DNA from 3 places in the Limnohabitans sp. TEGF003 genome. Region 2 is predicted to be linked to each of the others. Evidence: predicted binding sites of a transcription regulator. Region 2 holds the regulator's gene; each other region holds the start of a gene.
What was found. The regulator LexA, encoded in region 2, represses DNA repair genes until DNA is damaged. The targets are predictions, from matches to a motif close to ACTGTATNNNNATACAGT.

Region 1: recA (recombinase RecA) is a predicted target of LexA. The motif match lies at 1,334-1,351, and genes of this name have one in related genera.
Region 3: cho (excinuclease Cho) is a predicted target of LexA. The motif match lies at 1,177-1,194, and genes of this name have one in related genera.

What each region holds. Positions count from the first base shown of each region.
Region 1 covers NZ_AP029225.1:3,262,301-3,265,570, reverse strand. The annotation lists gene ACZ5RT_RS15530 (response regulator) at 1-661, opposite strand, end outside; gene ACZ5RT_RS15525 (MarR family winged helix-turn-helix transcriptional regulator) at 766-1,269, opposite strand; gene recA (recombinase RecA) at 1,410-2,447, shown strand; gene recX (recombination regulator RecX) at 2,472-2,927, shown strand; gene argC (N-acetyl-gamma-glutamyl-phosphate reductase) at 3,132-3,270, opposite strand, start outside.
Region 2 covers NZ_AP029225.1:1,819,531-1,822,800, reverse strand. The annotation lists gene ACZ5RT_RS09020 (asparaginase) at 1-799, opposite strand, end outside; gene lexA (transcriptional repressor LexA) at 875-1,546, shown strand; gene ACZ5RT_RS09010 (hypothetical protein) at 1,667-2,005, shown strand; gene ACZ5RT_RS09005 (D-2-hydroxyacid dehydrogenase family protein) at 2,063-3,070, shown strand; gene ACZ5RT_RS09000 (3-hydroxyacyl-CoA dehydrogenase) at 3,208-3,270, shown strand, end outside.
Region 3 covers NZ_AP029225.1:2,630,913-2,634,182, reverse strand. The annotation lists gene ACZ5RT_RS12495 (MBL fold metallo-hydrolase) at 1-680, shown strand, start outside; gene ACZ5RT_RS12490 (hypothetical protein) at 712-1,050, shown strand; gene cho (excinuclease Cho) at 1,231-2,100, shown strand; gene ACZ5RT_RS12480 (SOUL family heme-binding protein) at 2,153-2,680, opposite strand; gene ACZ5RT_RS12475 (Stealth CR1 domain-containing protein) at 2,919-3,270, shown strand, end outside.

The DNA of each region.
Region 1 (3,270 bases), 1.4 Mb from region 2:
TTTCCAAGCAATAGCCAAGACCGCGCACGGTGGCGATGCGGATCGGGCCTTTTTCGATCTTCTTGCGCAGGCGGTGGATGTACACCTCGATGGCGTTGTTGCTGACCTCTTCGCCCCATTCGCACAGGCGCTCGACCAACTGGTCTTTGCTCACCAAGCGGCCCGCGCGTTGCAGCAGCACCTCGAGCAGCCCCAGCTCCCGCGCCGACAACTCGACCATCTTGCCGTCGATGGTGGCCACGCGGCCGGACTGGTCATAGATCAGTGGGCCGTGCTTGATCTGCGAGGTGGCACCCCCCATGCCCCGGCGGGTGAGGGCGCGCACGCGGGCTTCGAGTTCCTGCAGGCTGAAGGGCTTGGCCATGTAGTCGTCGGCGCCGTAGTCCAGGCCCTTGACGCGTTCTTCCACACTGTCGGCCGCGGTGAGGATGAGCACCGGCAAAGTGGAGCCCCGGGCGCGCAGTCGCTTGAGCACTTCCAGACCGTGCATTTTGGGCAAGCCCAGATCGAGGATCAGCAGATCGAATTCGTTGTTGGTCATCAAGGCGGCATCGGCCTCGCTGCCACTGGCCACATGGTCGACCGCCGCCCCTGCGCTGCGCAAAGTGCGCAACAAACCATCGGCAAGCACCTGGTCGTCTTCGGCTATCAGAATGCGCATGTCTGTCTCCTCTTGTTGTGGCTGCGGCGCTGGGCGGTCTGTCCCGGCTCTGTGATTCTAGTGTCAGGTTTGCGCGTTGCCTGTGGACACACACGGGCACCCGCTCAATGCGCGTAGGCCTCCAGCCCTAGGGCCACTACCGTGGCCACGTCCTTGCCCACTGCCTCGCGAAACTCGGCCTCGGCTTGGGCCACCGCATCTTTGAAGGCCTGCAGCCAAGCCAGCCCCACGGGCGTGAACACCACGCGCCTCGCCCGCGCGTCCAGCGGGTCGGCTTCGCGCTGCACCAAACCCCAGGCGGCGCACTGGTCCACCAGATCGCCCATGGCCTGCTTGCTCATCCCGGCAGCGCGGGCCAGATCGGTCAGGCGAGAGCCTTCCAGCGCCAGGTGCCGCGTGATGTGCACATGCGCGGCGCTGATCTGGTCACGCGAGGCCAGATTGGCCAAGGCCAAGGGCACGCCCTCGTTGCCCGCCATCAGGTGCAACACGCGCTCGTCAAAACGCCGCATCGCATGGCCCAGCAAACGGCCCAGATGCGTCTGGCGCCAGCGGTCATCCTGCAGCGCCGGGCTGCTCAAGGCGGTTGAAAGGGTGTTTTCTGACATGCCCAAATGATAAGGCAAACTGACCAAAAATAGTGTTTACAGCTTTATACAGCTCGTTTACAGTACTGTTCACGCATCCAGTAAACACAGCTTCCCGCTGAAACCGGTGCCCCAACCCATTGATATTCAAGGAGATTCCCATGAGCGACGACAACAGCGAAAAGTCCAAAGCCCTGCAAGCCGCCCTGGCCCAGATTGAAAAACAATTTGGCAAAGGCACCATCATGCGTCTGGGCGAAGGCGAAGCCATCGCCGACATCCAGGTCGTCTCTACCGGCTCTTTGGGCCTGGACATCGCCTTGGGCGTGGGCGGTCTGCCCCGTGGTCGCGTGATCGAAATCTACGGCCCCGAGTCGTCGGGCAAAACCACCCTCACGCTGCAAGTCATCTCTGAAATGCAACGCCTGGGCGGCACCTGCGCCTTTGTGGACGCCGAACACGCGCTGGACGTGCAATACGCCCAAAACCTGGGCGTCAACCTGCAAGACCTGCTGGTCAGCCAGCCCGACACCGGCGAGCAAGCCCTGGAAATCGTGGACAGCCTGGTGCGCTCCGGCGCGGTGGACCTGGTGGTCATCGACTCGGTCGCAGCCCTGACCCCCAAGGCCGAAATCGAAGGCGACATGGGCGACAGCCTGCCCGGCCTGCAAGCGCGATTGATGAGCCAGGCCCTGCGCAAGCTCACCGCCACCATCAAGAAAACCAACTGCACCGTCATCTTCATCAACCAGATCCGGATGAAGATCGGCGTCATGTTTGGCAGCCCCGAAACCACCACAGGCGGCAACGCGCTCAAGTTCTACGCCTCGGTGCGCCTCGACATCCGCCGCACCGGCACCATCAAGAAGGGCGACGACGCGATCGGCAACGAGACCAAAGTCAAAGTGGTCAAGAACAAAGTGGCCCCGCCCTTCAAGACGGCCGAGTTCGACATCCTGTTTGGCGAGGGCATCAGCCGCGAAGGCGAAGTCATCGACATGGGCGTGACCGCCAAGATCGTGGACAAATCGGGGGCTTGGTACGCCTACCAAGGCGAAAAAATCGGCCAAGGCCGTGACAACGCCCGTGAATTCCTGCGCGAAAACCCGGCCCTGGCCCGCGAAATCGAGAACAAGGTGCGCGAATCGCTGGGCATCCGCTTGCTGGAATCGGCGATTGCCGAACCCAAAGGCGAATAAAAGGCCATTGCGCGGAGACAAGCCTTGAACAAGCCCGGCTTTCAGCCCTCGCTCAAAGGCCGCGCCCTGCGGCTTTTGAGCCAGCGTGAACACTCGCGCGCTGAGCTGGAACGCAAGCTGGCGCCACACGAAGAAGTGCCCGGCGAGCTGGCCAAAGCCCTGGACGAGCTGCAAGCACGGGACTTCATCAACGACGGCCGTGCCATCGAGTCGGTGGTGCACCGCCGCTCGGGCAAGCTGGGTGCGGCGCGGGTCAAGCAAGAGCTGGCTGCAAAAGGTTTGTCGGGTGAGGCCGTGAGCGCCGCGATGGAGGGCCTGCGCGCAACCGAGTTCAGCCGCGCCTTGGCCGTTTGGCGCAAAAAGTTTGACCGCCCAGCCGTCGACCCGAACGAGCGGGCCAGACAAATTCGCTTTTTGATGACCCGCGGGTTCAACGCCGAGGTGGTGCGCAAGATCGTGCAAGGCGCCGACGAAGACTGAACTGAAGGCACAGCCCACAAAGCCCTCTGAGGGCTCCCCCCAATGAACCTCCCTGATACCAGGGAAACCACCTTGCTTTCTCTTGCTCCCGAAGGGGCACTTCAAGCTGGAGAGAGCCGCCACAGGGCTCTGTCGATGGCTTCAGTATCTTGAAGAATTCGGGGCGTGACCGTGTGTTGTGTCACACAGCCTGCATCTCACCCGTCACAAGCCCAGCATCAACGCGATGTTTTGCACCGCCGCACCACTGGCACCCTTGCCCAGGTTGTCCAGGCGAGCGATCACCACGGCATGGCGAGCCTCTTCATTCGCAAACACCCGGATCTCCAGCTGGTTGGTGTCA
Region 2 (3,270 bases):
GGGCCTGGTGCACCGTGCCGTTGCCAGTGCCCGCCACCACCAGCCCCTTCACACCTGCAGCCACCAAGGCATCCACTTGCCTGGCGTCGGCACCGGCATGGCTGGGCACGACCTCGACCCAAGGCCAATCGGCAGCAGGCTGCCCAAGCGCCAGCTGGGCATGAGCATGCGCCACTGGCCAAGCGCCCGGGTCTGTCCAACGCACAACGCCTTGCTCCACCCAGCCGCGCGGTCCTGCCTCGCCCGAGCTGAAAGCGTCCAAGCGGTAAGGATGGACTTTTTGCACGTCACGGGCGCTGTGGATGCGCCCCGCACAAACGGCCAACACCCCCCGAGCCATCGGGTCGCGTACCACAGCGATGGCGTCGATCACATTTTGTGGCCCATCGGGCGAGAGCGCCGTGGCCGGGCGCATCGCGCAGGTCAGCACCACCGGTTTGTGGGTGCGCAGCAGCATTTGCAAGAACCAGGCGGTTTCTTCCAGCGTGTCGGTGCCGTGTGTGATGACGATGCCCCCCACGTCCGCCTGCGCGAGCCAGTGGACACCACGTTGCGCCAAGACCTGCCAGGTGGCGTGGTCCATGTCCTTGCTGTCGAGCTGCGCCACTTGCTCGCACACCAGCTGATCGCCTTGCAGGGCATCACCCAGGCCCGGCACTGCGTCCAGCAGCTGCTGCACCCCCAGCTGTCCGGCGGTGTACGCCGTGTGGTCTGCGGCGCTCGCGGCCGTGCCGGCAATGGTGCCCCCTGTGCCCAAAACCACGATTTTTTGAATTTTTTTTGCGTCTACCACTTGCACAGCCCTAAAAACTGGTTAAAAATACAGTCACTGGATGAAACAACAGCTTCATCCATTTCCTACAAGGAGACCGCCATGTCCGACAGCCCCAAACTCACCGCCCGGCAGCAGGAAATTCTGGAACTGATCCAGAACACCATCGCCAACACCGGTGCCCCACCCACGCGTGCCGAAATCGCCAGCGTGCTGGGCTTCAAGTCGGCGAACGCGGCTGAAGAACACCTCAAGGCCTTGGCCCGCAAAGGCGCCATCGAGCTGGTCAGCGGCACATCGCGCGGCATCCGCCTCAAAGGCAGCAACCGCAGCGCTTTGCGGGCACCGTCCGACTTGTTCAGCCTCACCCTGCCCGGCTTGGGTCAATTGAGTTTGCCGCTGGTCGGCCGTGTTGCAGCCGGTTCTCCCATTTTGGCGCAAGAGCATGTGGACCGGACCTATCAAATTGAAAGCAGCTTGTTTGCCGAGCCACCCGATTACTTGCTGCGCGTTCGCGGCATGTCCATGCGGGACGCAGGCATCATGGACGGCGACCTGCTGGCCGTGAAATCCACCAAAGAAGTCCGCAACGGGCAAATTGTGGTGGCACGGCTGGGCGATGAAGTCACCGTCAAGCGGCTTCGCAAGACCAGCGGCGGCATCGAGCTTTTGCCCGAAAACCCCGACTACCCCACGATCGTGGTCAACCCCGAAGAGCCCTTCGACATCGAAGGCTTGGCCGTGGGCCTGATCCGCAACACCCTCCTGATGTAAAGCACCTGCTTGTTGCATCAGGTGGCGGGCGCTGGCAGCATGGTTCTGCCAGCCCTGATGCAACAGGCTTCTTCAGCAATCCTGCCTGTGTCCAACCTCCATGCTTTTGAAAGGTTTCACATGGGAATCGCTCTGCTTGCTTTTTCGGGTCTTTTTCAAGGCCTCTCCAGTCTCCACCGTGCATCACCTGTTGCGGTCAAACCGCAACGCAGCAAGGCCTATTTGCGGCCGGTCTGGGCCACACGCCAGCCAGCGTGCGGGCCTCTGGCAGCGCGAAACGCGCCCCAGCCGCAACGCACCCCAGCTGTGGCCACACCCGCCCTGCGCGTTGTGCGGGTGACCGACAGCGATCAACGGGTCAAAGGTGCCGGTCGCATGGTGATTTCAGGGCGCATGGCCGATGTCTGCGCCGAACTGGACCGCCTGGCCGCACTGGAAGCCGCACAGGCCCGCATTTGACCTCCAATGCCGTCCGGCTGACCTGAAGGGGTCGCCTCGTCAAGGCACAATGGAGGGATGAACATTGTGATCCTTGACGACTACCAAGATGCAGTGCGCAAACTCGACTGCGCAGTCAAACTCGAGAACTTCCCGGCCAAGGTCTACACCAACACCGTCAAGGGCATCGGGCAGCTGTCTGTGCGTTTGAAAGACGCAGACATCATCGTGCTGATCCGCGAACGCACCCAGCTCACGCGGGCCCTGATCGAAAAACTGCCGCGCTTGAAGCTGATTGCCCAGACAGGCCGGGTGGGTGGGCACATCGATCTGGCCGCCTGCACAGAACGCGGCGTGGCCGTGGCCGAAGGTGTCGGCTCTCCGGTCGCGCCCGCCGAGCTGACCTGGGCCTTGATCATGGCCGCGGCCCGTCGACTGCCTCAGTACATCGGCAACCTGAAACACGGCGCCTGGCAGCAATCGGGCCTGAAGGCCGGCTCCATGCCCGCCAATTTCGGACTGGGCACCGTGCTGCGCGGCAAAACGCTGGGCATTTGGGGATACGGCCAGATTGGTCAGCTGGTGGCCGGATACGGCAAGGCCTTTGGCATGGATGTCATGGTTTGGGGCAGCGACGAGTCTCGCACGCGGGCCGTCCAGCATGGCCACAGGGCCGCCAGCAGTCGCGTTGCCTTTTTTGAAGAATCCGATGTGTTGTCGCTGCATTTGCGCTTCAACGAAGCCACCCAGGGCCTGGTCAAAAGCGATGACCTGGGTCGAATGAAGCCTACTGCCTTGTTCGTGAACACCTCGCGCGCCGAATTGATCGAACCCAACGCACTGATCGGTGCCTTGAACCGCGGTCGCCCCGGCTTGGCAGCCATCGACGTCTTCGAATCCGAGCCCATTTTGCAAGGCTCGGCCCTGCTCCGCCTGGAAAACTGCATTTGCACACCGCACATCGGTTATGTCGAAAAGAACAATTACGAACTGTATTTCGGTGCCGCGTTCGACAACGTGGTGAATTTCATCAAAGGCACCCCCACCAACATCGTCAATCCCGGCGCCCTGCAAGTGCGTCGCTGAGCCTGTACGCCCACACCTTTTGGTGGGTGAACTCAGGCCATAATCTTGGGTGTTCTTCTGCTGTACAAGCCGGAATCTGCAAACCGCTGGCGGCAATTGTTAGATGCCATATTGAATCCCTTTAAGACTTCTTTTTTATGACCCTTGCATTCTCCAAAGTGGCCATCATCGGCGCCGGCGCCATGGGCCGGGGCATCGCC
Region 3 (3,270 bases), 810 kb from region 2:
GCCTGCCGCACGCCCGTGTGCAGGTGCACGAGGCCGACCTGGCCGCCGCCCAATCGTGGGACGGCATGTGCCGCCACTACGGCTACCCGCCAGACGTGCTGGACGCGATGCGGGCCATCGTGGAAAAGGATTTTCATTACCACCCCCGGCCCGACGCCACCGGCTACAGGGACGGCACGGTGTGGGACCTGGGCGGCGGCGTGCGGGTGCGTGCGCACCACCTGCCGGGACACACCGCAGGCCACTGCGCCCTGGTGGTCGAAAGCGAAGGCCTGGCCTTCATTGGCGACATCGACCTGAGTGGCTTTGGCCCCTACTACGGCGACGCCACCTCCAGCCTGAGCGACTTTCGGCAGACCCTGAAAAAAGTCGCCGAGCTGGACGCCCGCATCTGGGCCACCTCGCACCACAAGGCGGTGATCACCGATCGCGCGCAATTTCTGGCCGACCTGGCCCGTTTTGCCAGCAAGATCGACGAGCGCAGCACGCAACTGCTGGGCTATTTGCAGGCCCCGCAAAGCCTGGATGAACTGGTCGATCGCCGCCTGCTCTACCCCGCAGGCTACGACGTGCCCTTTGTGCCGTGCGCCGAGCGCAACACCATCGCCATGCACCTCGATGAACTGCTGGCCATGGGGCAAATCCAGACCCTGGAAGACGGCCGTTTTGTGGCGGTTTGATGTCTTCACCCTTATCAACAGGAGCCCCCGCATGACCCCCGAACAACTTTTGCAGCACCACGACCAAGCCCGTTTGTGGGGCCAGCCGCCCGGCGTGGTGGGTGGCACCGACACCGCAGCGGCTTATCAACAAGCCCTGGCCGTGCGCCGCTTGCGCCAGCAGCGCGGCGAAGTGCCCAAGGGCTACAAAATCGGCTTCACCAATCGCACCCTGTGGCAGCGCTACGAGGTGTTTGGCCCCATGTGGGGCACGGTCTGGGACACGAGTAAGCGGGCGATGTGGTCACCACCGGCACCTGGACCGACGCCTGGCCGGTTCAGGCAGGCGAAAACTGGCGGGCCGAGTTTTCTGCGCCCTTGGGCAGCTTGAGCGCCCGCATGCGCTGAGTCTGGGCGCAGGGCTCCGCCCCTCAAAAAAAACGCCCCGAGCCGCGTGGCCAGGGGCGTTCAAAAGGACAATGTCAGGCAACTGCAGGAAGCATGACGGTGCCAGTATACTGTAAATATAAACAGTATTTTGCTTTGCAGCCCTCGACCCACTCACGCCACCATGACTTTGCCCCGACGTCGCCGCGAAGACTTTGAAGACAGCCGCGTCTACGCCTACCCGCAACACCTGCGCGAAGCCATCGAAGACGCCCCCACCGGGGCGGGTGTTTACACCTTCCACGGCGATGAAGGCGACTTGCCGCTGTACATCGGCAAAAGCATCAATATCCGCGCCCGCCTGCTCTCGCACCTGCGCACGCCTGACGAAGCCCGCATGTTGCGCCAGACCCGGCGCATCAGCCACATCCGCACGGCGGGCGAGATCGGGGCCTTGCTGCTGGAGGCGCAAATGATCAAGGCCCAGCACCCCTTGTTCAACCAGAAATTGCGCCGCAACAAGCAGCTGTGCAGCCTGCGCTTGACCGACGGGGTGCCCGAGGTGGTGTATTCCAAGGACATCGACTTTGCCACGCAGCCCGATCTGTATGGCCTGTACGCCAGCCGCCATGCCGCACTGGATGCGCTGCGCGCCATCGCCGACCAGCACCAACTCTGCTACGGCCCCCTGGGCCTTGAAAAACTGCCGCCTGGCAAAGCCTGCTTCAGAGCGGCCATTCGCCAGTGTGCAGGGGTGTGCCGGGGGGACGAGAGCCCCGAGTCGCATCGCGAGCGGCTGTTCACCAGCCTGCTGGCGCTGCGCGTGGAATGCTGGCCTTATCCGGGCGCGGTGGGTCTGGTCGAGCGTGATGAGGCCCTGACGCAAATCCACGTTGTCCGGCACTGGTGCTATTTGGGCAGTGCCCCCAGCGTCGAAGCTGCGCGTCAATTGAGCCAAACCGCCAGCCAGGTGGCTGCCCATTTTGACGCCGACGGTTACAAGATTTTGTGCCGCCCCGTGCTCACGCGCAGTGTAGAAGTGTTGCCCTTGTAAGGCTTTTCTCGTGCCTCGGTGCCGGTTTTCTGATTCGTCATCCCGGCCGCTTTCAGGGCACCAGGTCAATCAGGATTTCGTTGCGGCGGTTCCAGGGCAAGGTGAAGGGGGCGTCGTAGCGGGCGATTTGGGCCGTGGGGCTCAGTTTGAGTTGGTGTGCCTGCGCCCAGGCCCGCAGGCGCTCGGTTTGGGCCTGGATGCTCGCTTGCGTGGTGAAGCCGCTGAAGCGCACCGCAACCGTCTCGTGTTCGGGCACGGGGCGCAGCTGGATGTGCGGGTTGAGCGGCTGGGGCAGGGTCTGCACGTTTTCGGCCGAAGGCATCACAAAATGCACGCGCCAACCCTGGTCTTCTGGCACCACGGTCACAGGCGCGGTCATCGCTATCTTGCGTTGCGCACCCAAACCGGCTTGCACGTTGTCGCCAAAGATATACGAGGCAATGCGCCGAAAGCCGCTGCGGCTGGCGGCGTCAAAGTCTCCCTGGATTTGCGTTTGCGCCACCGTGAAGGCGGCGTAGCGACGCACTTCAAAAGGGGGCTCCGAGACGAGCACGGTGTAACGCGGTTCTTCAATGGCCATGGCAGCCTCGCAAAAAAGAAACAAGAGGGGAACAAGCCAGCGCATCGTGGTGGGTATGGGTGGAGTTACAGCCAACCCATCGTATCCCATCCATCGCTGCTGCATCGGTCTCTTGCCGCACGGTGGGTGCAAGCCCGCCATGCCGCTTGAGCAGTGGCCCTCACACCAGGGCGGGTATTGAAAACGCCCGGGCAGACCCACTGCTAGACTCAGCCACTTCAAAAAATCCAATGCAGACATGTCCCACGATTCGCCCATCGACATCGTTTATCTGTGGGTTGACGGGAACGATTCGAACTGGCGTGCCAAGCGCCAAGCGGCCCTGCAGCAACTCCCCTCAGATTCCAGTGCCGCCATGGCCCGCTACAGCAATGTGGAAGGGCGCTTTCGCGACAACCATGAACTGCGCTACAGCCTGCGTGCGCTGGAACAATTTTTCCCCGACCACGGCCATGTCTACATCGTGACCGACGCGCAGGCACCCGATTGGCTGCGGCCATCCGACCGCCTGACGCTGGTGGACCACCGTGATTTGATGCCCGAGGCATCGCTGCCCACTTTTGACTCGGGGCACATCGAGTCGTGGATTC